Regions from separate parts of the Streptomyces sp. NPDC102402 genome, predicted to be linked through region 2. Evidence: riboswitches for the same ligand, from Rfam matches in the RefSeq annotation. Region 2 holds a riboswitch; each other region holds the start of a gene.

Region 1 (7,114 bases), on a different contig from region 2:
CTCGCGGTCCCTACTACCTCTGCGTGTCTGTAACACTGGAGGAACCATGCCTAAGCCCGGAGAACTCACTTTCGTCGCGCCCCGTGGAGCCAAGCGGCCGCCGCGGCACCTCGCCGACCTCACCCCCGACGAGCGCAAGGAAGCAGTCGCCGCGACCGGCGAGAAGCCCTTCCGCGCCAAGCAGCTGTCGCAGCACTACTTCACGCGGTACGCGCACGACCCGGCGGAGTGGACCAACATCCCGGCCGCGTCGCGCGACAAGCTCGCCGAGGCGATGTTCCCGGATCTGATGTCGGTCATGCGCCACATCAGCTGTGACGACGACACCACCCGCAAGACGCTCTGGAAGCTGCACGACGGCACGCTCGTCGAGTCCGTGCTCATGCGGTATCCGGACCGGGTCACCATGTGCATCTCCTCGCAGGCGGGCTGCGGGATGAACTGCCCCTTCTGCGCGACCGGGCAGGCGGGTCTCGACCGGAACCTGTCGACCGCCGAGATCGTGCACCAGATCGTGGACGGCATGCGGGCCCTGCGCGACGGCGAGGTCCCGGGCGGGCCGGCGCGGCTCTCCAACATCGTCTTCATGGGCATGGGCGAGCCGCTGGCCAACTACAAGCGCGTCGTCGGGGCGATCCGTCGGCTGACGGACCCGGAGCCTGACGGCCTGGGGCTCTCCCAGCGTGGGATCACCGTGTCCACGGTGGGCCTGGTGCCGGCGATGCTGCGCTTCGCCGACGAGGGCTTCAAGTGCCGCCTCGCCGTCTCGCTGCACGCTCCGGACGACGAGCTGCGCGACACCCTCGTCCCCGTGAACACCCGCTGGAAGGTCCGTGAGGTCCTGGACGCCGCCTGGGAGTATGCGGAGAAGTCGGGCCGCCGCATCTCCATCGAGTACGCGCTGATCCGGGACATCAACGACCAGGCGTGGCGGGGCGACAGGCTCGGCCGGCTGCTCAAGGGCAAGCGGGTACACGTCAACCTCATCCCGCTGAACCCGACCCCGGGCTCCAAGTGGACCGCCTCGCGGCCCGAGGACGAGAAGGCGTTCGTCGAGGCGATCGCAGCCCACGGCGTGCCGGTCACCGTCCGGGACACCCGTGGCCAGGAGATCGACGGCGCCTGCGGGCAGCTGGCGGCCTCCGAGCGCTGAGGGGGTTCCGGGACCGGCGCTATCCGGCCGGTCGGGCATGATCCGGCCGGTGTAGCCTGGCCAGGAAATCAACTGCATATTCCGACAGGGGAGCGCCACAGCGCTGAGAGTGCGGCACCGAGGACAGGTCGGCCGCAGACCCTCTGAACCTCGCCCGGGTCATTCCGGGTAGGAAGTTCGGACCTTACTCAAGCTGTTGCGCCCTGCCCGCTCGCCGAGCGGGCAGGGCCGCGTCTCTTCCTGGTCACCTCCAGGAGGAATCAGATGAACACCACCACGAAGTACGCCGCGACGGCGCTCGCCGCCGCGCTCGGCGTCACCGTGCTCGCGGGCTGCGGCGGCTCCGACGACAAGGCCTCCGGCGACACGGGGGCCGGCTCCAAGACCGTCACGCTGGTCAGCCACGACTCGTTCAACGCCTCGGACGCCGTGCTGAAGGAGTTCACGAAGGAGACCGGCTACAAGGTCAAGGTGCTCAAGAGCGGGGACGCCGGAGCCGCGCTCAACCAGGAGATCCTGACCAAGGGATCCCCCCGTGGCGACGTGTTCTTCGGCGTCGACAACACCCTGCTCTCCCGCGCCCTGGACGCCGGCCTGTTCACGCCGTACGAGGCGAAGGGCCTCGGCCGTGTCGCGGCCGACGCCCAGCTCGACGCGGACCGGCACCGGGTCACGCCCGTCGACACCGGCGACATCTGTGTCAACTACGACAAGAAGTACTTCGCCGACAGGAAGCTCGCCCCGCCGAAGTCCTTCGACGACCTGCTGAAGCCCGCGTACAGGAACCTCCTCGTCACCGAGAACGCCGCGACCTCCTCGCCCGGCCTCGGCTTCCTGCTCGGCACCGTCGCCACCTACGGCGAGACCGGCTACCAGGACTACTGGAAGAAGCTGAAGGACAACGGCGTCAAGACCGTCGACGGCTGGGAGCAGGCCTACAACGAGGAGTTCTCCGGCTCGGCCGGCGGCAGGAAGACCAAGGCCGACCGTCCGCTCGTCGTCTCGTACGCCTCCAGCCCGCCCGTCGAGGTGCTGTACGCCGATCCGAAGCCCACCGAGGCCCCGACAGGAGTCGCCACCGGCACCTGCTTCCGCCAGACCGAGTTCGCCGGCCTGCTGGACGGCGCGAAGAACGAGGCGGGCGGCAAGGCGCTGCTGGACTTCCTGATCAGCAAGCGGTTCCAGGAGGACATGCCGCTGAACATGTTCGTGAACCCGGTGGTGAAGGACGCGAAGCTGCCGGAGCTCTTCACGAAGTTCGGCGCGACCGTGGACGAGCCGACGACGGTGGCCCCGGAGAAGATCGCCAAGAACCGTGAGCAGTGGGTCCAGTCATGGTCCTCGCTCGTCGTGAAGTAGCCCGCGCGCGTACCGCGTGGAGGGGGAACGCGGTGCGGCTCGGCCTGATGGCCGTGCCCGTCGCGTTCTTCGGGCTGCTCTTCGCCTATCCCGTCGCCGCGATCGTCGGGAGGGGCCTGAAGGCGGAGGGTGACTGGCAGTTCGGCCGGATCGGTACGGTGCTGAGCCGGCCCGACATCCTGGACGTCCTCTGGTTCACGACCTGGCAGGCTCTCGCCTCCACCGTGCTCACCCTGCTGATCGCGCTGCCCGGCGCCTACGTCTTCGCCCGCTTCGACTTCCCCGGCAAGCAGCTGCTGCGGGCCGTGGTGACCGTGCCGTTCGTGCTGCCCACCGTCGTGGTGGGCACGGCGTTCCTCGCCCTGCTGGGGCGCGGCGGTTTCCTCGACGACTTGTGGGGGGTCAGGCTCGACACCACCGTGTGGGCGATCCTGCTCGCCCATGTCTTCTTCAACTACGCCGTCGTCGTACGGACCGTGGGCGGCCTGTGGGCGCAGCTCGACCCCCGCCAGGAGGAGGCCGCACGGGTCCTCGGGGCGGGACGGTTCGCGGCATGGCGGCGGGTGACCCTGCCCGCGCTGGGCCCGGCGGTGGCAGCCGCCGCCCTGATGGTCTTCCTCTTCACCTTCACCTCCTTCGGAGTCGTCCAGATCCTCGGCGGCCCGGCCTATTCCACGCTTGAGGTGGAGATCTACCGGCAGACCGCGCAGCTGCTGGACCTGCCGACGGCCGCCGTGCTGACCCTGGTGCAGTTCGCGGCGGTCGGCGGGATCCTCGCCGTGCACGCGTGGACCGTACGGCGCAGGGAGACCGCACTGCGGCTGGTCGATCCGGCGCAGACCTCCCGGCCGCCGCGCGGGGCCGGACAGCGTGCGCTGCTCGGCGGCGTCCTGCTGACCGTGCTCCTGCTCGTCCTGCTGCCGCTCGGCGTGCTGGTGGAGCGTTCCTTCGACACCTCCGGCGGCTACGGGTTCGCCTTCTACCGCGCCCTGCAGTCCGCCGACGCCAACGGCTCCACCTTCCTGGTGCCGCCGCTCGACGCGATCGGGAACTCCCTGCGGTACGCGCTGGCCGCGACCCTCATCGCCCTCGTGATCGGTGGCCTCGCCGCCGCCGCCCTGACCCGTCGGGCGGGCCGGCTGGTCCGGGGCTTCGACGCGCTTCTGATGCTGCCGCTCGGTGTCTCAGCCGTCACCGTCGGCTTCGGCTTCCTCATCACGCTCGACGAGCCGCCGCTCGACCTGCGGACGTCCTGGATCCTCGTCCCGCTCGCCCAGGCTCTGGTGGGCGTGCCCTTCGTCGTACGGACGATGCTGCCGGTGCTGCGTGCCGTGGACGACCGGCTGAGGGAGGCCGCGGCGGTGCTCGGCGCCTCGCCGCTGCGGGCCTGGCGCGAGGTGGACCTGCCGCTGGTCCGGCGGGCCGTCATGGTCGCCGCGGGCTTCGCCTTCGCCGTGTCGCTCGGTGAGTTCGGAGCGACCGTGTTCATCGCGCGTCCCGACAACCCCACCCTGCCGGTCGCGGTGGCCAGGCTGCTGGGGCGTTCCGGAGAGCTCAACTACGGCCAGGCGATGGCCCTGAGCACGATTCTGATGCTCGTCTGCGCGGTGTCGCTGCTCCTGCTCGAACGTATCCGCACCGACCGATCCGGGGAGTTCTAGAGATGCTGGCAGTGGAGTCCGCCACGGTCCGCTTCGGGAAGCGCACCGCCCTGGACGCGGTGGACCTGGTGGTCGCGGACCACGAGATCGTCTGTGTGCTGGGGCCGAGTGGCAGCGGCAAGTCGACGCTGCTGCGGGCGGTGGCCGGGCTGCAGCCCCTGGACGGCGGGCGGGTGCTGCTGGACGGTGAGGACCAGGCGCCGCTGCCCGTGCACCGGCGCGGTCTCGGGCTGATGTTCCAGGACCACCAGCTGTTCCCGCACCGTGACGTCGGCGCCAACGTCGGCTTCGGCCTGCGGATGCACGGCGTCACCCGGGCCGAGCGCGACCGCCGGGCCGATGAGCTGCTGGACCTGGTCGGCCTGCCCGGAGCCGGACGGCGGGCCGTCGCCGCGCTGTCCGGCGGCGAGCAGCAGCGGGTGGCCCTCGCACGGGCCCTGGCCCCGCGTCCGAAGTTGCTGATGCTGGACGAACCGCTGGGTCAGCTGGACCGGAGCCTGCGGGAACGGCTCGTCGTCGAGCTCCGTACCCTCTTCGGCAGGCTGGGCACCACGGTCCTCGCCGTCACCCATGACCAGGGCGAGGCCTTCGCGCTCGCCGACCGGGTCGTGGTCATGCGGGACGGACGGATCGCCCAGGCCGGCACCCCGCTGGAGGTCTGGCGGCATCCGGCGTCGGCGTTCGTCGCGCGCTTCCTCGGTTTCGACAACCTGGTGGACGCCACGGTCACCGGCACGACCGCCGACACCGCCTGGGGCGAGGTACTGGTGCCCGACGGCTCCTCCCAGGGTGAGTGCGAGCTGCTCGTCCGGCCGGGCGGTGTCCGGATCGGCGGCCCGAAGGGCGGCCTGCGCTGCACGGTCGGCGTACGCACCTTCCGCGGGCACCACGTCACCGTCCTCCTGCACCCGGAGGACGGCCCGGCACTGGAGGCGGAGTGCGGCCTGCGGGAGACCCCGGACGAGGGAACGGCCGTCGGCGTGACCTTCGACCCCGCGGAGACGGTGGTGCTTCCCCCGGCGTGACCTGTCCGGCCGGCGGCCAGCACCCTGAAGAACGGCTGGGAGGCGGCTCTTCGGCGCCCTGGACGCCGGGCTCGACACCCGATGACCGCGACCGGTCGCGGTCAGCCCGTCAGCCGCGCGAGCGCCCCGGCCGCCTCCTCCACCGTGTCGACGAGTGCGATCCGGGACTCCATCTTCCGGCCCTCGGCCAGCGCGCTCAGCAGCGGCCAGGCGGGCAGCTTCTCCGTCCAGTGAGCGCGGTTCACCAGCACCATCGGCGTGGGCGCGGAACGCGACTCGTAGTAGTTCGGCGTCGCGTTGTCGAAGATCTCCTGCACGGTCCCGGCGGCGCCCGGAAGGAAGATCACACCGGCGGTGGAGCGGGCCAGGAGGCCGTCCTCGCGCACGGCGTTCGCGAAGTACTTGGCGATGTGGTCCGCGAAGGCGTTGGGCGGCTCGTGGCCGTAGAACCAGGTCGGTACCGCCACCGAGGAGCCGCCGTCGGGCCAGCGGTCCCGCACGGCGAACGCGGCCTTCGCCCAGTCGGTGACCGAGGGGCTGAACGACGGTGCCGAGGCGAGGAGCTCGCAGGCCTTGAGCAGCATGGCATCGGAGTGCGGTGCGGCGTAGGCACCGAGGTTGGCCGCCTCCATGGCGCCCGGGCCGCCGCCCGTCGCCACCGTCAGACCGCTGCGGGCCAGCTCCCTGCCGAGCACCGCCGCGCCGCGGTACTCGTCGGAGCCCCGGGCCATGGCGTGGCCGCCCATCACGCCCACCACGCGTGCTCCGACGAGGTGTTCGTCCAGTGCGTCGGAGACCGCGTCGTCGTGCAGGGCCCGCAGCATCGAGGCGAAGACGTCACCGTTCGACCTGGTCAGCTGGAACCAGTCGTACGCCCGTGCGTCCGGGGTCGAGGCGTACCCCCCTTCGGCCAGCCCCTCGTACAGCGCCTCGGGGGTGTAGAGGAGGCCACGGTAGGGGTCGAAGGGCAGCCCGGGCACCGGCGGGAAGACGAAGGCCCCGTCCCCGCGTATCTTCGCCTCGGCGTGGGGCGATATGCGGCAGCCGAGGAAGACAGCGGCCCGGGTGTCCGTCGTGAGCAGGACGCCGGTCCGGTCCGTCAGGTCGACGGACTGGACACGGTGGCCGGCGAGGGTTCCGGCCTCGGCCGCCTTGTCGAATGCTGTGAGCGTCTCGATCTCGACGCCAAGTGCGTACGCGTACTCGTCCGGATTATCCACGCCGCCATGCTACGTACCTCCCCGGCGAGGGGTGTCACCCCGTCAGAGGCAGCGCAGCGAGCTCCGCGATCACCCAGGTCAGCGGCGCGAAGACGGCGAGAAGCACAAGTGCCCGCAGGGCGGCGGCGGTGCGCAGCGCGGAGGCCGGGGCGCCGAGCCGCAGCAGGGTCGCGGCCGTACGGGCGCGGGCCTGCTTGGCCTCCAGCGCCGTGGTCAGCAGCGTCGCCAGGGTGCAGCCGATGACGAGCAGGGCGCCGAGCGCCGTGAGCGGGCCGAAGGGGCGGGGCCCGCCCGTGTACAGCACGGAGGCGGCGATCACCCCGGACACCACCGCGCAGACGATTCCCAGTGGCCGCCCGATGCGGGAGGCCTCGTCCATCAGGACTCTCCCCGCGAGCAGCCGTACGGCGCCGGGGCGCACAGCCTGGAGCAGCCGTCCGCACAGATGGGTCAGGCCGGGCCCCGCCATGGCCAGGCCGATCGCGGTGAGCGTCCATCCCACGAGCACGGCGGCGGGGGTGGAGTCCAGCCGGCCCGGCAGGGGGAAGGGGCTGCCCGCCGAACCGCGGCTCGCGTACGCCTCGACCGCGAGTCCGGCCGCGGTGAGCGCGACGCCCCAGGGCAGTCCCGTCGGCGTCGGGGACGGCGCGAGATCCGCCTCGGCCTCCTGAGCCTCGGACGGCGCGACCTGCCGGG
Region 2 (7,114 bases):
CCTGACCGTGACCACGTACGGGGATGAACCTTTCACCTTCACCGAGTTCGCGTACTTCGCCGAGATGGCGAGAGCCGCCACGTCGGCCGCGCTCGCCCGTGGCTACGCCCTCGTGATCCTTCCGGCCACCTCACGCCACGACGTCTGGTCGAACGTCGCACTCGACGGAACGGTCGTCATCGACCCCTCCGACCAGGACCCCGTGGTCACCGAACTCGTGCGCCAGGGTCTTCCCGTCGTCTCGGACGGGCGCCCGGCCGGCACGCTTCCGGTCACCGCCTGGGTCGACAACGACCACCGGGCGGCCGTCCTCGACCTGCTGGATCACCTCGCGGCCGCGGGAGCCCGCCGCATCGGGCTGCTGACCGGCACCACCACCGACACCTACACCCGCCTCTCCACCACCGCCTACCTCCACTGGTGCGAGCGGGTCGGCCAGGACCCGGTCTACGAGTCCTATCCGGCCCACGACCCCTGCGCGGGTGCCGTCGCCGCAGACCGCCTCCTCGCCAGGCCCGACCGCCCCGACGCCGTCTACGGGCTCTTCGACCCCAACGGCACGGATCTGCTCGCCGCCGCCCGCCGCTACGGCCTGAGGGTGCCCGAGGACCTCCTGCTGGTCTGCTGCAGCGAATCCACGGTGTACGCCTCGACCGAACCCCCCATCACGACGCTCTCGCTCAAGCCCCGCAGAATCGGCACGGCGGTCGTCCAGCTCCTCATCGACGCCATCGAAGGGGTCGAGCACGACGGACCGGTGGAGCAGGTGATACCGACGGAACTCATCGTCCGGACGTCCTCCCAGCGGCGTCCGCCGCGCACCACGGTCAGCGCTCCCCGGTCACCCGCCGGGGACTGATCGGATTAATCCGGACCAAACGGCCGATGAACCAGGTGCGCGCACGGATTCACCACCCCTGGTGCGTCACACAGCACGATCCGCATTCCTATGATGGGCGCACGACACCGCGGACCACCTCTACCAGGCAGGGCCCGTCAGGTGTACGGAGGCGCGACGGTGGTGGAGGGGTCGATGACTCAGGGGGCCGGTCAGGAACCCGTAGTGCGGACTGCGACGTTGCGTGACTTCCGCGTACCGCCGTATGCCCAGGTGCCGAGGGAGCCGCTTCCGCCGCATCCCGGCAACGCAGCGGTGGGCGACGAGCTGCCGGAGGGGTACACCCCCACCGAGCGCGACCTGCCGGTGATCAAGCGGGGCGACACCGTCCAGGTGCAGGCGGTGCCCGAGGCCCGGTCCTCCGGCGGATCCGGACGGGGGCCGCTGTTCGTCGTCGGCGACGTCCACGGCTACCTGGACGAGCTCCTGGCCGCACTTCACGAGCAGGGTCTCGTCGACGCCGACGGCCGGTGGGCGGCCGGCACCGCCAGGCTGTGGTTCCTCGGCGACTTCACCGACCGCGGCCCGGACGGCATCGGCGTCATCGACCTCGTCATGCGGCTCTCCGCGGAGGCCGCGGCGGCCGGCGGGTACTGCAAGGCCCTCATGGGCAACCACGAACTGCTCCTGCTCGGCGCGAAGCGGTTCGGCGACACCCCGGTGAACTCCGGAGCGGGAACGGCGACCTTCCAGGCCGCCTGGCTGCTCAACGGCGGCCAGAAGACGGACATGGAGCGGCTCCAGGACGTCCATCTCCAGTGGATGGCCCGGCTCGACGCGGTCGTCGAGGAGGACGGGCACCTGCTGATGCACTCCGACACGACGGCCTACCTCGACTACGGATCCACCATCGAGGACGTCAACGACACGGTGCACGCCATTCTGACGCGGAACGACGCCGACGAGTGCTGGGACCTCTTCCGCAAGCTCACCAAGCGCTTCGCCTTCCGCGACGAGGGCGGCGCACAGGCCGTCCGCGACCTGATGGCGACGTACGGCGGGCAGCGCGTCGTCCACGGTCACAGCCCCATTCCGTACCTGCTCGGTGAGGTCGGGTCGGAGGACGGCGAGGACGTGCAACGGACCGTGGTGGACGGCCCGCACGTATACGCGGACGGGCTCGCCATCGCCATGGACGGCGGAGTGACCATGGCCGGAAAGCTGCTGGTCGTCCAACTTCCCCTGCATGACTGACGAGTACCGGGGAAGACGCATCACGACCTGACACGTCGACGGCTGGGCCTATTTCCGGAAACCCCCTGTCACCCCGCGCCGTAGGCGCTCTACCATCGGCGTATCAGTAGCAGGCTCTCCTCCGTTTCGCCCGACCGCACGGCCCGCACGGCCGGTCAGGCACTACGGAGCATCGGGGGATGCACATGAAAAGCGCTCCGCACCTGCTGGCCGAGGACCGCCCGGAATACGAGCGGATCCTTGCCGACGCGCTGCGTCACGCCCACGAACGGCCGGATCTGGACGGGGTCGGCGACCGTCTCAACACGGAACAGCTGCGGACGATGGCGCTCAACGCCACCCTGCTGATCACCGCGGCGGCCGCCACCGAGTACGACCACTACGTGAAGGTCCGCAGCGAGCTGCGCGGGCCGGAGGCCCCGGATGCCCACGCGTCCGTCCTCGGGACGGCCACGGACGAGGCCGATCCCACGGGGGCCGGAACCCTGGCGGTGATCGCCGTGCTGGCGCCCGTCCTCGCAGGTGCGGCCGCCCTGATATTCCTGCTGATCGGGTACCCCCTGAAGGCACTCAGCCCCGCCCCGGCCTTCGCCGGAACCATGGTCGCCGCCGGCTGGTTCTTCGCGGCCGTCGCCGCCGCGGCCATCCTGGTCGCCGCGGTGGGGCTCCTCGTCACGGCCCTGCGCAACGGCGCCACCGCGCTGCCCGCCGTGGACGAGGAGGAGGAACTGCCGGAGGATGTCGCGCGCGCCCGGGAGGCCTGGCGCCACGCCCTCCTGGAACGTGGCATCCTGCCCTTCCTCCGGGACGCGCTGGCCGACCCGACCGCGGGACCCGCGTCGCGGATGCCGCACCGATCGGCCAACCGGATCCCGAAGATCGGCTACAGCAGACCCGACTTCTCCGGGCCGGAGGACGGCCCGTCGGCCGGCCCCCGGCCGACCTTCACCAGCCCCGACTTCACCAGTCCGGACTTCGGCGGCCCGGAGCACCAGCCGGAGTGACCAGGCGGAGGCGGGCGGAGCGGGACGGCCGGGCCGGAGCGATCAGGGCCTGGTGAGGGTGACGCCCAGGTCAGGGCGGCACCCTCACCCACCCAGGAGAAGGCGTCAGTCGGCGATCGGCAGATAGACCCTGTTGCCCGCCGCAGCGAACTCCTTGGACTTCTCGGCCATCCCCGCCTCGATCTCGTCCTGCCCGTCCCCGTGCTCCCGCCGGATGTCGTGGGAGATCTTCATCGAGCAGAACTTGGGGCCGCACATCGAGCAGAAGTGCGCGGTCTTGGCCGGTTCGGCCGGCAGCGTCTCGTCATGGAACTCCCGTGCGGTGTCCGGGTCGAGCGCCAGGTTGAACTGGTCCTCCCAGCGGAACTCGAACCGGGCGTCGGACAGGGCGTCGTCCCACTCCTGCGCCCCGGGGTGCCCCTTGGCGAGGTCCGCCGCATGCGCGGCGATCTTGTACGTGATGACGCCGGTCTTCACGTCGTCGCGGTTCGGCAGCCCCAGGTGTTCCTTGGGCGTGACGTAGCAGAGCATCGCCGTCCCCCACCACGCGATCATCGCCGCACCGATTCCGGAGGTGATGTGGTCGTAAGCGGGGGCGACGTCGGTGGTCAGCGGGCCCAGCGTGTAGAACGGGGCCTCCTCGCAGATCTCCTGCTGGAGGTCGATGTTCTCCTTGATCTTGTGCATCGGGACATGCCCCGGGCCCTCGATCATCGTCTGGACGCCGAACCGCTTGGCGACGGTGTTGAGCTCGCCGAGCGTGCGGAGTTCGGCGAACTGCGCCTCGTCGTTGGCGTCGGCGATGGAGCCGGGGCGCAGACCGTCGCCGAGCGAGTACGTCACGTCGTACGCGGCGAGGATCTCGCAGAGGTCCTCGAAGTGCTCGTACAGGAACGACTCCTTGTGGTGCGCGAGGCACCAGGCGGCCATGATGGACCCGCCGCGCGAGACGATGCCGGTCTTGCGGCGGGCCGTCAGCGGGACGTAGGGCAGCCGGACCCCGGCGTGCACGGTCATGTAGTCGACGCCCTGTTCGGCCTGCTCGATGACCGTGTCCTTGTAGATCTCCCACGTCAGCTCCTCGGCCCGGCCGTCGACCTTCTCGAGGGCCTGGTAGAGCGGCACGGTGCCGATGGGCACGGGGGAGTTGCGCAGGACCCACTCGCGGGTGGTGTGGATGTTGCGTCCGGTGGAGAGGTCCATGACCGTGTCGGCGCCCCACTTGGTCGCCCAGGTCATCTTGTCCACCTCCTCCTCGATGGAGGAAGTGACGGCGGAGTTGCCGATGTTGGCGTTGACCTTCACCAGGAATCGCTTGCCGATGATCATCGGCTCGATCTCCGGGTGGTTGACGTTGGCCGGCAGGACCGCCCGGCCGGCGGCGATCTCCTCGCGCACGACCGCGGGTTCGACGTTCTCCCGGATGGCGACGTACTCCATCTCCGGGGTGATCTCGCCCCGACGGGCGTACGCGAGCTGCGTGACCGGCTGCCCGTCGCGGCTGCGGCGTGGCTGACGGGGGCGGCCGGGGAACACCGCGTCGAGATTGCGCAGACCACCGCGCGGGGAGGTGTGCTTGAGCCCGTCGTCCTCGGGGCGCGCGGGACGGCCCGCGTACTCCTCGGTGTCCCCACGGGAGATGATCCAGTTCTCCCGGAGCGGGGCGAGGCCGCGCCGTACGTCGGTGTCGGTGGCCGGATCGGTGTACGGCCCTGACGTGTCGTACAGCGTCACGTCCTTGCCGTTGGTGAGGTGCACCTGACGGACCGGCACACGGAGGTCCGGGCGTGAACCCTGGACGTATCCCTTGTGCCAGCCGATGGACTTCCCGGCCTCGTCGTCCTTCACATCCTGCGCATTCCGCGCATCCTGTGTCGAGGCAGGCGTGCGTGCGTCCGCTGTGGTCATGAGACCTACTCCCTACGCCGGCATTACCCGGTAACAGGTTCGGCGGTCGGCGCAGCGTGTCCCGTACGGATGTACGGAGGTCAGCGCCCTCTCAGCCCGGTGCTCCGAGCTCCCGCGTGTGCAAATGTGTCTCCACGCTAGCCTCCCGCCTGGCGTGCTGGCCAGAGGGCCTCCCTCGTTCTTGGGATGATCGCGGGGTGACGTCCCCCGGAAGCGCCCCCGAACCCCACGGCCCCGCAGCAGGCAGCACCCAGAGTCATGCACACGGCCACACACACAGCCACGGTCCCGCCGCGCCCGTGTCCAAGCACCTGCGCAAGGTCATCGCCGCCGTGGTGATCCCCTTCGCCGCAGCGGTACTGGTCGGCCTGGTGGCGTTCTGGCCGGGAGGGGCACCCGCCCATGAACGCACGGGTGTCGGCTTCGACCGGCAGACCCAGGACGGGCGGGTGACGAAGGTCGTCGCGGTCGACTGCGCGGATGTCAACGCCTCGCAGGTACCTCCGACGGGCGACACCTCCACTCCCTCGGGACGGGAAGCCGTCGACGAGCAGTCGGGGGAGTGCAAGAAGGCAACGATCGAAGTGACCACCGGTGAGGACAAGGGCCGTACGTTCGTCGAGGTCGTCCAGCCCGACGCGCCGCGCCAACTGCGGGAGGGCCAGGGAGTGGTCGTGGCCTACGCGCCGGACGCGCCCCGGGACCTGCAGTACTCGGTGACCGATGTGGACCGCACGGTCCCGATGGCGCTGCTCGCGGGGATCTTCGCCCTCGCGGTGGTGGTGGTGGGCAGGCTTCGCGGACTGATGGCACTGATCGCGCTCGCCGTCTCCTTCGGCGTGCTGACCCTGTTCATCCTCCCGGCGATCCTGCAGGGATCGAACCCGCTGGTCGTCGCGGTGATCGGGGCCAGTGCCATCATGCTGATCGCCCTCTACACCTGCCACGGCCTGACAGCCCGCACCTCCGTGGCCGTGATCGGCACCCTCATCTCGCTGCTGCTGATCGGGCTGCTGGGCTCCCTGTTCATCGGCTGGGCCGGCCTGTCCGGCAACACGGACGACAACACCGGCCTCATCCACGGGCTGTATCCGGACATCGACATGAGCGGCCTTCTGCTGGCCGGGGTGATCATCGGCTCCCTCGGCGTCCTCGACGACGTGACCGTCACCCAGACGTCGGCGGTGTGGGAACTGCACCAGGCCGACCCGACGATGGGCGTGCGAGGGCTCTACCGGGCGGGCATCCGGATCGGGCGCGACCACATCGCGTCCGTCGTCAACACGCTCGTGCTCGCCTATGCGGGCGCGGCGCTCCCTCTGCTGCTGCTCTTCTCGATCGCGCAGAGCAGCGTGGGCACGGTGGCCAACAGCGAACTGGTCGCGGAGGAGATCGTCAGGACGCTGGTCGGATCGATCGGGCTGGTCGCCTCGGTGCCGGTGACGACGGTGCTCGCGGCCCTGGTGGTCTCCGCGGACCGCACGGGGCTCGGCGCGGAAGCCGCGGCTCCTGCACCCGCACGGACCGGGAGGGGCCGACGCCGCAAGACGTGAGCCGGGACACCGGACGCGTCACCACGGGCCCCCGGTGTCCGATGAACGGCCGGACCTTCCTCTTCAGCCGGCGTTCTGCTCCTTGGCGAGGATGCGACCCAGTGCCTCTTCCAGATTGCCGTCGAAGTCACCCAGCGTGTGCTCCTGCCCCAGTGGCACCAGCTTGTCCGTCCGGTCGAGAAATGCCACCAGAGGCGCCGTGCCGGCCCTGAAGAGCGCACGGTCGGCGCCGACCTGAAGGCGGATGTGCACATCCGACAGCCCCTCGGGATCGGTCGGGCCGATGTGCACATCGCCGTCACCACTGGGGCTGTTGAGACCGTCGAGCAGCAGCTCACGGCCGAATGCCCAGGTGACGGGGGCGTCACCTGGCAGGTGGAAGGTCATCCGGATCGCATATGGATCACTGACCTCGTACCGGAGCTCCACCGGAATACGGAAGGAGAGCTCCTCGGAGACGAGGAAGCTCATCATGACCTCTGCTTGAACCGACTCGCGCATCGTTCAACCCCGCAGTAGATGAAACTGGCCAGGAATGATCCCCCATGGCCCTATTG
Region 3 (7,114 bases), on a different contig from region 2:
CCAGCAGCGGAAGCATGTGCGTACGCACCTGGGCGAGGGCCTCCTCGCGCGGGCGTCCGCCGGTCGCCGAGCCGGTGTGCACCACCACACCGAGGGCGCCGATCTCCCTCGCCCGGCGCAGCGAGTGGCGCAGCGACAGGACCGACCGCTCGACCGTGGCCTCGGTGTGCGAGCCGAAGTTGATCAGATACGGGGCATGGACGTACGCCGGGACCGACTCGGCCGCGCACTGCGAGCGGAACAGCTCGTCCTGTGCCGGATTGCCGGACGGCGTCGCCCAGCCGCGCGGATTGGCGACGAAGACCTGGACGGTCTCCGCCGCCAGCTCCCGTGCGTAGCCGAGGCCGGTCTTGGCCAGTCCACCGGCCACGGGAACGTGACCGCCTACAGGGTTGCGCATGTTCCGCCTGTCCTCGATGTGCCCGGGGCCTCTCGTCCGGATCATGCCGGGCTCGCGTGCCCCGCTCCGCGATCCGGCCTGATCCGAACGGAGAGACCCTAGAGCCCCTTGGTCCTGATGGTGATCGTGGAGCCCTCCGCGGCCGTCTCGCCGCCCTCGACCGACTGGCTCCCGACCGTGTCGCTGAACGAGAGGAAGGGGCGGTCGACCTTGACCTCGAACCCCGCGTCCTCCAGGGTGCCCCGGGCCTCGTCGACGTCCTTCCCCGTGACATCGGGGACCTGGAGCATGCGCGGCCCCTTGGAGACCGTCAGCTCCACCGTGTCGCCCTCGGCGGCCTCGGCACCGCTGCCGGGCGACTGCCGGGCGACCTCGCCCGCCGCCTCGGGGGAGTTGACCCGCTCCGTCAGCACCTCGGCGTCGAGGCCCGCCTCGTCCAGCGCCGTCCTGGCGTCCTCGACGGAGAGGCCCGTGACGTCGGGGACGTCGACGGGGCTGCCCTTGCTCACGACCAGGGCGACCGCCGAGTCCGGGTGGCGCTCGGTGCCGGCACGCGGATCCGTACGGACCACCTTGCCCCGGTCGGTCTCCTCGCTGAACTCCCGGGTCACCATCCCGGGCGCGAGTCCCGTCTCCTTGAGCGCGCGCCGGGCGTCCGCGAGGGCGAGGCCCTCGACATCGGGCACCTTCACGATCTCAGGGCCGCGCGAGATCACCAGCTTCACCGCGTCGTTGCCCCGGATCCGCTCACCGGAGCCGGGATCACTGCTGATCACCGTGCCTCGCTTCACCGTGTCGCTGTAGGCACGGTCGACGCCCTTGAGGTCGAGGCCCTCGTCCGAGAGCCGCCGCTCGGCCGCGCTCTGGGTCTGGCCCAGGAGCGAGGGGACCCGGGTGAACTGACCGGAGTTGATGTACCAGACGCCCGCGCCCGTCCCCAGCACCAGCAGGACGGCCACGATCACGGCGAGCATCCCGCGACGGCCCCGGCCGGAGAAGGACCGGCGGCGTCCGCGCCCCTGCTCCCCGGGCACCGACGGGGCCGGCATCTCCAGGCGGCTGGTGTGGTGCGCGGTGCCCTGGCCGGCCGGGATCACCCGGGGGATCACGCTCGTACGGTCCTCGGCGGCGTCGCGCGACTCCGCGATCGCCTGCGGGGGCACCGCGTCGAGCTGCTCCTCGGTGAGGTCCGCGCGTATCTCGCGGGACCGCGCGAGAAGCGCCACCGCGTCGGCGGGACGCAGATCGGGATCGCGTGCCGTGGCGACGGCCACCAGCTCGTCCAGCCCGCCGGCCAGGCCCGGAACGGCACCGGACGGTGCTGGGACGTCCTGGTTCAGGTGCTGGTAGATGACCTGTGCGGCGGTGTCCCCGGCATGGGGCTTGCCGCCGGTCAGCATCTCGTAGAGCACCACACCGCAGGCGTAGACGTCGGACCGGGTGTCGGCCGTCCCCTGCTCGATCTGCTCCGGGGCGAGGTACGAGACCGTGCCCAGGAGCGAGCCCGTGGTGTCCGTGGCGGTCCCCACGGCTCGTACGAGGCCGAAGTCCGCGACCTTCACGCGGCCGTCGTCCCCTATCAGGACGTTCTCCGGCTTCATGTCGCGGTGGACGAAGCCCGCGCGGTGGGCGGCCCCGAGGGCGGCCAGCACCGGTTCGAGGATGTCCAGGGCGGCGCGGGGCTGCAGCGCCCCGCGCTCGCGCAGGACGTCACGCAGGGTGCACCCGGCGACGTACTCCATCGCCAGGTAGACGTATGCGCCCTGGGCGCCCTGGTCGAAGACACCCACCACATTGGGGTGGGCCAGCCGCGCGACGGACTTGGCCTCGCGGATGAAGCGCTCGACGAACGCGGCGTCGGTCGCGAGCGCCGGGTGCATCACCTTGAGGGCGAGCACACGGTCGAGCCGGGTGTCCACGGCCCGGTAGACCGTGGCCATACCGCCGACGGCGATGCGCGCATCGATGCGATAGCGGCCGTCGAGCAGCTGCCCGACCAAGGGGTCCTGGAGGGTCGTGTCCACGGAGCGAGTCTACGAGCTGCCACGGACACCGCGGAGAGGTCACGGTCCCCGGGGGACTTTCCGGTGCGGAGCCGTGACAGGGGCATGCACGTGCTGTGACCGGGGGACGCCCCCCGGTGCCGGATCAGAAGGCCGGACGCTCCGGATCCAGCACCGCACGGCCCTCCACCGGGGACGACGCCTCCGCGAAATGGCGGCGCGGGATCCGTCCCGCCCGGTACGCGAGGCGCCCGCCGTCCACGGCGTGCCGCATCGCCGCCGCCATCAGCTCGGGTTCCTGTGCCCGGGTCACCGCCGAGGCGAGCATCACAGCGTCACAGCCCAGCTCCATCGCCAGCGCCGCGTCCGACGCGGTCCCGGCACCGGCGTCCAGGATCACGGGGACCTCCGCCCGCTCGGCGATCAACTGGAAGTTGTGGGGGTTGCGGATGCCGAGCCCCGACCCGATGGGGGAGCCCAGCGGCATGATCGCCGCACACCCCACGTCCTGGAGCCTGCGGGCCAGGACCGGGTCGTCGTTGGTGTACGGAAGGACCGTGAAGCCGTCGTCGACGAGGACCTCGGCCGCGTCCAGCAGCTCGATCGGATCGGGCAGCAGGGTCCGCTCGTCGGCCACCACCTCCAGCTTGATCCAGTCGGTGCCCAGCGCCTCCCTGGCCAGCCGGGCGGTCAGCACGGCCTCACCGGCGGTGAAACAGCCCGCGGTGTTCGGCAGGACCCGGATGGAGAGGCGCTCCAGGACGGAGAGCACCGAACCCCGCACGGTCGGGTCGAGCCGGCGCATCGCCACGGTCGTCAGCTCCGTGCCCGAGGCGATCAGCGAGCGCTCCAGCACGTCGAGGCTGGGCGCACCGCCGGTACCCATGATCAGCCGGGACGAGAACGTCGTGGAGCCGAGCGTGAAGAGATCGTCGGACATGGTCAGCCTCCCTGGACGGCGGTCAGGATCTCGACGCGGTCGCCGTCGCGGAGAGCGGTGGCGGACCACTGGCCGCGGGGGACGACGGCCTCGTTGACCGCGGCGGCGACCCCGGAGGGAGCCGCGGTCAGCTCCCCGACCAGGGCGCCCAGCGCGGTGCCGGCGGGGACGGCGCGCTGCTCCCCGTTGACGGAGACCCTCACGGGGCCGGCGGACGGCACGGACTGTGTCATGCGGGCTGCTCCTGGGAGGCGGGGGTGGTGGCTTCGGGGCCCGGGAGCCGCGAGGCCCCCGGGGAGGCGGCCGCCGGCGCGAAGCGGCGCGGTGCGAAGGGGCGGCCCAGTTCGGGCAGCTCGCCCGTGGTGAGCACGTGCGCCATCACGTCGCCGGTCACCGGGGTCAGCAGCACCCCGTTGCGGTGGTGGCCGGTGGCCAGGTGCAGGCCGTCCAGCGCGGTGGGGCCCAGCAGCGGCGCGTTGTCCGGTGAGGCGGGCCGCAGCCCGGCCCGGGTCTCGGTCAGCGGCAGCTCGGTGATCCCGGGCACCAGCTCGTGGGCGTCCCGCAGCAGCTCGTAGACCCCGCCCGCGGTGACGGTGGTGTCCCAGCCCTGCTCCTCGGTCGTCGCGCCGACCACCAGCTCGCCGTTGGCGCGCGGCACCAGGTAGACGTGGCTGCCGCGCACGACGGCCCGCACCGTCCTGCTGAGGAAGGGGGCGTACGCGGGCGGCACCGTCAGCCGCAGCACCTGCCCCTTGACCGGGCGTACGGGCGGGACGACCGCCTCGGGTATCCCCGCGAGCCGGCCGCTGAGGCTGCCTCCGGCCAGGACCACCTGGCCGGCGGCGAGATCCGTACCGTCCGCGAGAACGGCTCCCGTAGCACGGCCGCCCGTGACGGAGAGCCGTTCGACCCAGGCGCGGCGGAAGCGCACGCCCGACCGCTCGCACGCCGTGACCAGGGCCGAGGCGAGCCTCCTGGGATCCACCTGGTGGTCGCCGTCGACCCGGAGCCCGCCGCGTACGCCGGGGGCGAGCATCGGTTCCAGACGCCGGCACTCGCGGCCGGTGAGCCACTCCGACCGCAGCCCCGAACGCTGCTGCAGGGCGTGCAGTTCCCGCAGGTGGGCCCGGTCGTCGGAGTCCAGGGCGACGGACAGCGTGCCGCAGGCCCGGAAGGCGGTCTCCTGCCCGCTCGCCTCCTCCAGCTCGGCCACGAAGTCCGGATAGCGCGCCGCGGACGCCATGTTGAGGCCGAGCAGCATCTGCTCCCCGTAGTGGAGCTCGGTGACGGCGGCGAGCATCCCGGCCGCCACCCGGGCGGCCCCGCCGCCGGGTTCCGGGTCGGCCAGCGTCGTGCTCAGACCACGCTGTGCGGACCGCCAGGCGGTCACCAGCCCGATGATGCCGCCCCCGACGACCAGGACGTCGGAACTCTGTACGGAGATGCGCATGGGCGTCCAGCCCCTCCCTTCGCCGGCATGACCCGGATCAGGTTCGTACGGTCGGAGGCCGGCCAGCCTCCCTCTCAGCCCGGTGCGTCCGGACTCCCGCGAGTGTCTTACGGTGGCCAGCCTAGACCCCACCGGCCGATGCCAGTAAGGGAGCCGTACCCGTGGCCCGTTCGCTCGACGGACTCGTCCTCTCGCCGGTCGCCGACCAGGCCCCCGGCCAGGTCGGGACCCGGACCCGTTTCACGTACCACGAGCGGGAGGGCCGGATCTGGGCGGAGTACGCGGGCGGCGACATCGTCCGCGGGCATCTCGTCGGGACGCGGGACGCGGACACCCTGGACTTCCGCTACGTCCAGCTGAAGCAGGACGGAACGACCTCCTGCGGGCACTGCGGATCGACCGTCACCGACCTCCCTGACGGCCGCGTCCGCCTGGACGAGACATGGGAGTGGGAGTCCCAGGAGGGCAGCGGGACGAGCGTGGTCGAGGAACTCGCCGACTGACGTCACGTCAGGTGATTAGGGTGGACGGGTGAGCGAGCAGACAGAGGATCCGCCTGCGGGACACCCGCGCGGAGTCGTGATCGTGGGCGCGGGCATGGCCGGGGTGCAGACGGCCGTGGCCCTGCGCGAACAGGGCTTCACCGGCCCGGTGACGCTGATCGGCGCCGAACCGCACCAGCCGTACGACAGGCCGCCGCTGTCCAAGGCGGTCCTGCTCGGCAAGGCCGAGGACTCCGCCTTCGACGTCGACTTCGAGGAGCTGGGCATCACCCTGCGCCTGGGGCTGGACGTGGCCGGCCTGCGGGCCGGGGCGCACGAGCTCGACACGGCCGAGGGGCCCGTCGCCTACGACGTCCTGGTCCTCGCCACCGGGGCGGAGCCCGTCGCTCTGCCCGGCACCGAGGGCGTCCCCGGTGTGCACCTGCTGCGCACCCTCGACGACGCAGCGCGGCTGCGGCCCGTCCTGGAGCGGCGGCACGACGTGGTCGTCGTCGGCGCGGGGTGGATCGGCGCCGAGTTCGCCACGGCCGCCCGGGCGGCCGGCTGCGCGGTCACCGTCGTCGAGGCCGCCGACCGTCCTCTCGCGGGCACGATGCCCGCCGAGGTGGCCGCTCCGATGGCCGCCTGGTACGCCGAGAGCGGAGCCGAACTCCTCACCGGGGCCCGGGTGGAACGTGTCGAAGAGGGCTCCGTCCACCTGTCGGACGGCCGGACGGTCCCCGCCGGGGCGGTGGTCGTGGGGATCGGAGCGCGGCCCGCCACGGCGTGGCTCGCGGGTTCGGGCATCGCGCTCGGCCCGGACGGCTCGGTCACCGCGGACAGCTCGCTGCGCACCTCGCTGCCCGACGTCTACGCGGTGGGCGACTGCGCCTCCTTCCCCTCCGCCCGCTACGGGGAACGGCTGCTGGTCCACCACTGGGACAACGCCCTCCAGGGCCCCCGGGCGGTCGCCTCCGCCCTCACGGGCCGGGCGGCCGGGGCGTACGACCCGGTGCCCTACTTCTGGTCCGAGCAGTTCGGGCGCTTCGTGCAGTACGCGGGCCATCACGCCGGTGCCGACACCCTCCTGTGGCGGGGCGCTCCGGCGGACCCCTCCTGGACTGTCTGCTGGCTGCGGCAGGGGGTCCTGGTGGCGGTGCTGGCGGTGAGCCGGCCGCGCGATCTGGCACAGGGACGCAAGCTCGTCGAGGCGGGCGCGCGGATCGATCCGGCACGGGCCGCCGACTCCTCCGTACCGCTGAAATCGACGGTGCTCCAGGGGTAGGCGCGGCCTCGTACGCCCGGCCCGGCTACCGACTGTCGGTCCGGGATGGCACGCTTGTCCCTGTGACCGAGATTGACGCAAAGATCGATGCTCTCGTCCCTGCCTGGCTCCACCTTCCCGACATCGCGGAAATGCTCGATGTCGAGGTGACGCGCGTACGGCAGCTGGTCAAGGAAGGCCAGCTGATCGCCGTACGACGTGGTGAGAACCGGGCGCTCCAGGTGCCTGCCGCCTTCATCGACGGCGACAAGGTGGTCAAGGGCCTCGTAGGGACCCTGACGCTCCTGAGGGACGACGGCTACAACGACGAAGAGATGCTGGACTGGCTCTTCACTCCCGACCCGACCCTGCCCGGCACCCCCGCGCAGGCCCTGAGCGAGAATCGCGGTACGGAGGTGAAGCGCCGGGCCCAGGCGCTCGCCGTCTGACCGGAGAGCCGTGAGTGGGGTGGGGGGGCGCGGGGGCCGCGGCCCCCCCCCCCCCCCGCCCCGGGGGGGGGGCCCCCCCCCGGCCCGGCGGGTCGTCGGCCCACCCCGCTCAAACGACGCACCCCC
Region 4 (7,114 bases), on a different contig from region 2:
ATCACCTCGACATCGCGGGTGTTCCAGGGGGTGTCCCGTGGGCCGTCGACCGAGTCCGGGCGCACCTCGCGACAGGCCTTGACCAGGGAATCGACCTGGCTGAGCATGCACGAGAAGCTGACGCTCATCGCTGGTGGCCGCTCCGGGACGCTCGGCGCCGAGACGAGGAGCACGTCCTGGAAGGCCCACCGTCGCAGATGCACCAGCGTGCCGGGGATGCCGAACAGCTCGAAGAACCCGAGTCCACGCGTCCAGAAGTCCACGGACGCGGCCAGGTCGTCCGTGGGGACCGACACGAACGCGGGCATTCCGTAGATGCCGTGGAACAGCTCCGGAGGAACCGCGTCCGGGCCGGGAGGAGGTACGGGACTCATCTCGAACGCGTTGTAGTAGTCGCTCATGCGCTCCACACTCCAGCCTCACGCGACGTGAGGGTCAAGCCGACGGCGCACAGCCTCCGTCATGCCTGATGGGTGAGGACCGCGGGACGGGGACCCGGGGCCGGGGTCCGGTCTCCGGGGCCCCGGGGGAGCCGGACGGGCGTTCCGCGCGCTCCGGGGAGCCGGTCCTCGCCGCGAGGCAAGGTCACCGACAGGCCGCCGACCGCTCGACCGCCTTGGTGTAGTCGGTGATCAGGCTCTTCATGGCTGCCTCGTCGTCGACGCCGGAGTCGAGGACCTGGACCACCGCGTAGAGGTCCTGTTCCGGCTGGTCCGACGACGTGCAGGAAGAGGCGGTCTTGCCGACGGCGGCCTTCCCGGTGTGGACGAATCGGCCGTCGTCCGACAGCGTTCCGTCGTCCGTGTCCGCGTATCCTTCTGAGACCGTCGCCGTGGTCTGCCCCTCACTCCACCATGCCTGGGTGAGACTCAGGGCAGCCTTGCCGTCCACGGACACGCTGCAGCGGGTCGTTCCGCCGTTCGGCTTCGAGGCGGCCGTGGAGATGGAGTCGCCTCCGGGCAGCGCGGCCTTCACCAGTGCGGGGTCCACGGGGATCCCGCACAGCGACGTGGGCACGGTGTACGCCTTCTCGGGCGGGTCGTCGCCTGAGCACGCCGACAGGGTGGAGGCGAGGGCGACGGAGGCCGACAGGGAGACGACCGCGCCGATGAACCGGTGGCGCCGGAGAGTTCCACGGACAGACAACGCGAGAAGCCTTTCGGGGTTGGGGCGGGGAGGACGCGGCGGACGCCGCACCCGGACATGCGATCAGATGTCCGTCTTCAGGTGCGGGGACATGAAGTCGGTGTTCGTGCCCGCGGCCCGGAATCCCTCCTGGGCGGCCGCGCGGGCCTTCTCGTCGATGCTGTCGTCCATCAGGTCGTCACGGTGGTGCGCCTTCGCCGCGTTCTCCACGGCCGCCTCGGTGTACCCCGCGTTCTGGTCGAGGCCGCTCTCCCACTTCTCGCCCATGACGCCGCCCGCGTCGTCCTTGGCGTGCCCCTCGGCGTCCTTGAAGAGGGCCTCCAGGACCATGCTGCTCGCCGTGTCCGCCACGCCGCCGGCCACCGCGCCCCCGATGGGGCTGGCGATGAACGACGTGCCGACGCCGATACCCGTGCCGATGCCTCCGGAGATGGCGTTCTTCCACTGGCCCACGGACTGGTCGAACTTCTTGTCGGACTCCTCTGCGGGCCCGGCGACCGCCTCCTGGCGGCCGATGGCCAGCGTGCCGGACACCTCGCCCGATCCGTGCGCGACCTGCTCGACGGCGAACTGCGTGTCGTTCGAGTACCGGGCGTCGGCCGGCAGGTCCGGGTTCATGTGGTAGTCCATGAGGTTCGCCATGTACGACTTGTTGGCCACCTCCACGGCCGCGTACCCCTCGGGATTCTGTCCGACGGTCACCAGCAGGGCGTTCACGTCACGGTGGTTGAGCGTGGCGGAGCTGCCTGCGACGGGGAACAGCCTGTTCGTGTCCTCGTCCTGGTCGTCGGTCATCGCCCGGTTGATGTCCGGCAGGTACTCCGAGGTGATCTGCCCGATGCTGTCGGACATGTAACCGTGCTTCGTGAGCCGTTCGTTGTCGTCCGAGACGGAGGACACGATGGACTCGAAGAGCTTGGTCTGCCCGTCGTTGTGGGCCGGGGTGTCCGCGGTCGGCAACTCGCCCGCCGGGTGCCCGGTCGTGGCGGCCTCCAGGGCGAGGGCGAGGTTGTTGCGGCCGGTGTTGTCGTCGTCGCCCTTGAGGTTGCTCTCCTGCGGCCACTCCCGCTCCTCGAACAGGTACTCGAAGGTGGAGAGCGGGACCTTCCCCTTCTTGCCGTTGTCGTCCGTGTCGCGCTCGAAGGGGGACTCCTCCTTGGAGACGTACCCCTCGTTGAAGAAGTCGGTCGCCGCGTCCGGACTGTTGGACAGGCCCTTGAGGTAACCGGTCAGCGGGTCGTCGCCGCTGTCGTCACCGATCCGGTTGAGCCACGGGTCCATGCCCATGTGCTGCCACGCCATGTTGGCGTGCTCGCCGTTGCCGGTGAGTTTGCGTTCCGTCTCCATGAGCTTGGTGCCGTAGCTCTTGAGGAACTGGTCGTCGTAGTCGCCGGTCCGCATCAGGTTGCTCATGACCTGGAAGCCCATGGGGCCGCTGCCGTCCCGGCCGATGGGCTGGTCGCCGAGCCTGACCATGTTGCCCTTCCAGCTCGTCATGTCGGCCGAGTCGCTCTGCGTGGCGGTGGCGAGCGTCAGACCCAGATTGCGCTGGAGGTCGTCGAGCTTGTCGAGCCGTTCGCGGCCCACGTTCGGGTTCACGGCCGGGTCGTTGACGCCCTGCCAGAACGCGAGGGTCTTCTCGGGGCCGAGCTGCGTGGCGAACCGCTCGGCGAACAGCGGGTCGTCCTTGTACTTCTCCAGACCGCCGTTGATCTTGTCGAAATCGGCGGGTGTGAGGTCCTCGGGACTCTTCGCCGCGATCTTGGCGAGGTCCTCCGCGGCCTGGACCGCCTCCGCCGCGGAGTCGCGGTCCTTGTAGTCGGCGTCCGAGAAACCCATCTTGGCCTGGTCGGCTATCGCGGTCAGGACCTTGCTCGCCGAATCGTCGCTCTCCGAGGCCTTCTGGAGGATCGCCTGCACCTCGTCGCGCAGCGCGGTGACGTCACTCTCGCTGTGCTCGGGAACGGACGTGCCCTTCGCCGCCCGGTCCGGGTGGATGTTCATGGTGACGGTGAAACCGCCGCCGCCCGTGCTGGTGACGGTCAGATTCTTCTTCTGCCCCCGGGTGATGGCGGCCTCGAGATCCTTCTTGTACTGCCGGAGCTCGTCCCGGGTGTCACCGAGGATCTTGTGAATCGTGTTGGCCTGTGTGTGGGCGTCGCCGAACTCGCCGGCGGTCTTGCCGACGAACTCCTTGGTGACCTGGGCGTTCATGCCGGCCCAGTTCCCGGTGTTGGCGGCCTTGTGCAGTCCGTCCTCGGCCTGTTTCCTCAGCTCCACGAGGTGGCGTACGAGCAGGCCCCAGTCGGAGACGGCCTCGTCGAGCGTCGTGAAGTTGGCGAAGCGCAGCGCGTCGAGATCCATGAGGTGTCGTTTCTCCTGTACGTCTGTGTTCGCGCCGCTACTTCTTGGGCTCGTACGCCGGGTTCTTCCTGCCCGGCTCGCCGGCCCGCTCGTCGAATCCGGCGTCCAGGGTCTCGATGCTGCTCACCTGCCGCTGGATGTAGTGCTCGTCACCGGCGTGCACCTTCTTGGTGACCTGCATGTGGTTGGAGATGTGGGCGCACGCGTCCATGAGCGACTTCAGTTGCTCCTCCCACCGGTTCGACACGTGCTTGAGCCCGCCGCCCAGCGCGAAGCCCTGGCCGCTCAGGTCGCCGGCGGCCTTGTCACTGCTGGGAACGGCCACACGGGCCTTGTTCCAGAGGTTGTCGTAGAGGCTGTGCGCCTGGCTGCCGATCTTCGCCAGGTCGCCCTGGTCCACCTTGAGGTCGCCCGTCTGCCCCGGCAGAGCCATGGAGCCCCCGCCGCCGGGGTCGAGTTGGTTCAACTGCATTCCGGTCGACTGCCGGCCGGCGGCCTCCGCCTTCAGCTGCTCCCACTCGTCCCATGCCATGGGTGACCCTTCCCCGCGTACCGGTCCCGCCGCTTCGCACCCGGCGGGTGCCTCGGTTTCAGGCCAAGCTAGCAACTCGCCCAGACGTTCACATGGGGTGAGTCCGGATCCTCGAGCAGCGGTTGTGTGCATCCCGTGGAGGCTGCCGGGAGTGACGCGGACCGAATGCCTGTTTCATCCGGACGAGGCCGGTCTGTCTGCCTGCGACCCGCGCGACGAGCGTGACCCGATCGACATCCGATCCGCGCGGAACCATCCCGGCGCGCCGTTCCGGCTCCCGTGCCGATCGGCCCCTCCGGCCGGGCCCGGACGGCCGCCCGGCTATCCTGGCCGCCGAACCGGACACGGGGTGCCCCGCAGGGGGCTGAGAACACACCCGTCGAACCTGAACCAGTTAGCACTGGCGGAGGGATGTCTCATGCCGTTGCCGTACGCCCAGGAAGACCGTGCGATCGGGAAGCGGGCGGCCCCGGACCCGGGTTCCGCCTTCGAAGGCCGCATGCCCGCGGCCCCCGGCGACCTCCGGGTCGAGACGCACGGGACAGCCCCCGTCCCCGAGGACCGGCGCTACGGCGGCCCCGGCCGGCTGTTCACCGTCTGGTTCGCCCCCAACCTGACCATGACCGGTGTCTTCACCGGCACCGTGGGCATCGCCCTCGGCCTGGACTTCGCCACGGCGCTCGTCGCCGTCGTGCTCGGCACGCTCGTGGGGGCGGTGCCCACCGCGTACCTCGGCACCTGGGGAAGCCGGACCGGAGTCGGCCAGATGTCCCTCGCGCGGCTGGCGTTCGGCCGGGGCGTCGTGCTGCCCGGCGCGCTGCAGTGGCTGTCCTCGATCGCCTGGGACGCGCTGATCGGCCTGTTCGGCGGGGACGCGCTGGCCCAGCTGTTCGGCTGGCCCTTCTGGCTGGGCGTACTGGTCATGATGGCCGCCCAGGGTGCGCTCGGCGTACTGGGGTACGAGGCGATCCACCGGTTGCAGACCGTGATGACGTTCGCCCTCGCCGCCGCCTTCGCCGTGCTCTCCGTGAAGCTGCTGGACGGCGTCCACCCCGCCGCCTCCGGCACCGTGCACGGAGGCGACCGGGCGGGCGCGTTCGTCCTGACGTGCACGATCGCCCTGAGCCTGGCGCTGTCGTGGGCCCCCTACGCGAGTGACTTCAGCCGGTATCTCCCGCCCACCACCTCGCGGACGCGCATGTTCTGGTGCACGCTGCTGGGCATCAGCGTCTCCTTCGTGGCGGTCCAGACGCTCGGCCTGTGGGGCGCGTCCGTCTTCACCGACCAGACCGCACGCGGGATCGACACCCTGCTGGGCGGGGGAGCGCTCGGGGCCTTCGGTCTGCTCGCCGTGGCGCTCGCCGCGCTGTGCAGCAACGCCATGAACGACTACAGCGGGTCGCTGGCGCTGCAGGCGATGGGGGTGCGCGTGCCGCGCCCCGTCGCCGCCGCGCTCGCCGCCGTGCTCGGATTCCCGCTCGTGCTGTGGATGCACGCCGCCGACACGACGGCGCGCTTCCAGAACGTCCTGCTCCTGGTCGGTTACTGGATCCCCGGCTTCGTCGCGATCGTGGCCGTCGACTGGGTGGTGCGCGCCAGGGCCCGCGGCGGCGCACCGGTCGACCTCGCGGCCGAGAGCGCCGTCGGCCGGCCGTGGTGGCCGGCGCTCACCGCCTTCGGGGCGGCCTTCGCCGCGGCGGTGCCGTTCATGAGCACCGGCCTGTACGTCGGGCCGGCGGCGAAGGCCCTTCATGGGGCGGACCTCGCCTACGGCGTGGCGTTCATCGTGGCCCTGGTGCTCTACGCCCCGCTGCGGCTGCGCCTGCGCTCCTGACGGACGGGTCACCGGATCGCGCGGCGCGGACCGGCCGTACGGCGATGAGCGGGTGGTCGGGCCCGACCGGGCCGAGGCCTTCGGCGCCGCCCCCGGGAGATCCCGGACCGTCGAGGAACCCGGCGTCCGCCCTGTGGTGGTCCGTCCGGTCTCCGGGGACGCCGTCCTCGTGGAAGACCGCCTCGGCGGGGCAGACCGGTCCGCGGCGTGATCACTCGGCGCTCTCGTGCCCGGCGGAGGGGGCGGTCCCGGCGGAGCCGTCGTCCTCGTCCTGCCGCATCAGCTCGGCGAGCTTGAACGCCTCCTCGATGAGCGTCTCGACGATCTTCGACTCGGGTACGGTCCGGACGATCTCGCCCTTGACGAAGATCTGCCCCTTGCCGTTGCCGGACGCGACACCGAGATCAGCTTCCCTGGCTTCCCCGGGGCCGTTCACCACACACCCCATGACGGCCACGCGCAGCGGGATGTCCATGCCCTCCAGCCCGGCCGTGACCTCGTCGGCCAGCTTGTAGACGTCGACCTGGGCGCGCCCGCAGGACGGGCAGGACACGATCTCCAGGCCGCGCTGCTTGAGGTTCAGGGCCTCCAGGATCTGGAGGCCCACCTTGACCTCCTCGGCGGGCGGCGCGCTCAGGGAGACGCGGATGGTGTCGCCGATGCCCTGGGACAGCAGCGCGCCGAACGCGACAGCCGACTTGATGGTGCCCTGGAAGGCCGGGCCGGCCTCCGTCACTCCGAGGTGCAGCGGGTAGTCGCACTGAGCGGCGAGCTGCTTGTACGCCTCGACCATGACGACGGGGTCGTTGTGCTTCACGGAGATCTTGATGTCCCGGAAGTCGTGCTCCTCGAACAGCGACGCCTCCCACAACGCGCTCTCGACCAGCGCCTCCGGAGTGGCCCTGCCGTACTTCTTCAGCAGACGGCGGTCGAGCGATCCCGCGTTGACCCCGATGCGCACCGGCGTCCCGTGGTCCTTGGCGGCCCGCGCGATCTCGCGGACCTTGTCGTCGAACTGCTTGATGTTGCCCGGATTGACGCGCACGGCCGCGCACCCGGCCTCGATGGCGGCGAACACGTACTTCGGCTGGAAGTGGATGTCCGCTATCACCGGGATCTGCGACTTGCGCGCGATGGTCGACAGGGCGTCGGCGTCGTCCTGGGTGGGGCAGGCGACCCGGACGATCTGGCAGCCGGAAGCGGTGAGTTCGGCGATCTGCTGGAGGGTCGCGCCGATG

What was found. Region 2 has a riboswitch for thiamine pyrophosphate ahead of thiC (phosphomethylpyrimidine synthase ThiC). Riboswitches for the same ligand answer to the same signal wherever they lie in the genome.
Region 1: another riboswitch for thiamine pyrophosphate. It lies ahead of ACIRJR_RS26560 (thiamine ABC transporter substrate binding subunit); the one in region 2 lies ahead of thiC (phosphomethylpyrimidine synthase ThiC).
Region 3: another riboswitch for thiamine pyrophosphate. It lies ahead of thiO (glycine oxidase ThiO); the one in region 2 lies ahead of thiC (phosphomethylpyrimidine synthase ThiC).
Region 4: another riboswitch for thiamine pyrophosphate. It lies ahead of ACIRJR_RS11970 (purine-cytosine permease family protein); the one in region 2 lies ahead of thiC (phosphomethylpyrimidine synthase ThiC).

What each region holds. Positions count from the first base shown of each region.
Region 1 is NZ_JBIWKR010000010.1:156,460-163,573, forward strand. It holds gene rlmN (23S rRNA (adenine(2503)-C(2))-methyltransferase RlmN) at 47-1,153, shown strand; TPP riboswitch at 1,230-1,346, shown strand; gene ACIRJR_RS26560 (thiamine ABC transporter substrate binding subunit) at 1,418-2,512, shown strand; gene ACIRJR_RS26565 (ABC transporter permease) at 2,560-4,173, shown strand; gene ACIRJR_RS26570 (ABC transporter ATP-binding protein) at 4,176-5,198, shown strand; gene ACIRJR_RS26575 (LOG family protein) at 5,300-6,418, opposite strand; gene ACIRJR_RS26580 (hypothetical protein) at 6,453-7,114, opposite strand, start outside.
Region 2 is NZ_JBIWKR010000001.1:554,191-561,304, forward strand. It holds gene ACIRJR_RS02250 (LacI family DNA-binding transcriptional regulator) at 1-859, shown strand, start outside; gene ACIRJR_RS02255 (metallophosphoesterase) at 1,019-2,092, shown strand; gene ACIRJR_RS02260 (hypothetical protein) at 2,272-3,096, shown strand; gene thiC (phosphomethylpyrimidine synthase ThiC) at 3,202-5,004, opposite strand; TPP riboswitch at 4,997-5,130, opposite strand; gene ACIRJR_RS02270 (YibE/F family protein) at 5,202-6,557, shown strand; gene ACIRJR_RS02275 (SsgA family sporulation/cell division regulator) at 6,621-7,058, opposite strand.
Region 3 is NZ_JBIWKR010000003.1:925,905-933,018, forward strand. It holds gene ACIRJR_RS13735 (deoxyribonuclease IV) at 1-400, opposite strand, end outside; gene pknB (Stk1 family PASTA domain-containing Ser/Thr kinase) at 499-2,424, opposite strand; gene ACIRJR_RS13745 (thiazole synthase) at 2,549-3,343, opposite strand; gene thiS (sulfur carrier protein ThiS) at 3,346-3,576, opposite strand; gene thiO (glycine oxidase ThiO) at 3,573-4,793, opposite strand; TPP riboswitch at 4,791-4,903, opposite strand; gene ACIRJR_RS13760 (hypothetical protein) at 4,955-5,296, shown strand; gene ACIRJR_RS13765 (NAD(P)/FAD-dependent oxidoreductase) at 5,325-6,560, shown strand; gene ACIRJR_RS13770 (Rv2175c family DNA-binding protein) at 6,623-6,988, shown strand.
Region 4 is NZ_JBIWKR010000003.1:547,812-554,925, forward strand. It holds gene ACIRJR_RS11950 (VOC family protein) at 1-401, opposite strand, end outside; gene ACIRJR_RS11955 (hypothetical protein) at 586-1,146, opposite strand; gene ACIRJR_RS11960 (hypothetical protein) at 1,210-3,510, opposite strand; gene ACIRJR_RS11965 (hypothetical protein) at 3,548-4,042, opposite strand; TPP riboswitch at 4,378-4,471, shown strand; gene ACIRJR_RS11970 (purine-cytosine permease family protein) at 4,461-5,876, shown strand; gene ispG (flavodoxin-dependent (E)-4-hydroxy-3-methylbut-2-enyl-diphosphate synthase) at 6,088-7,114, opposite strand, start outside.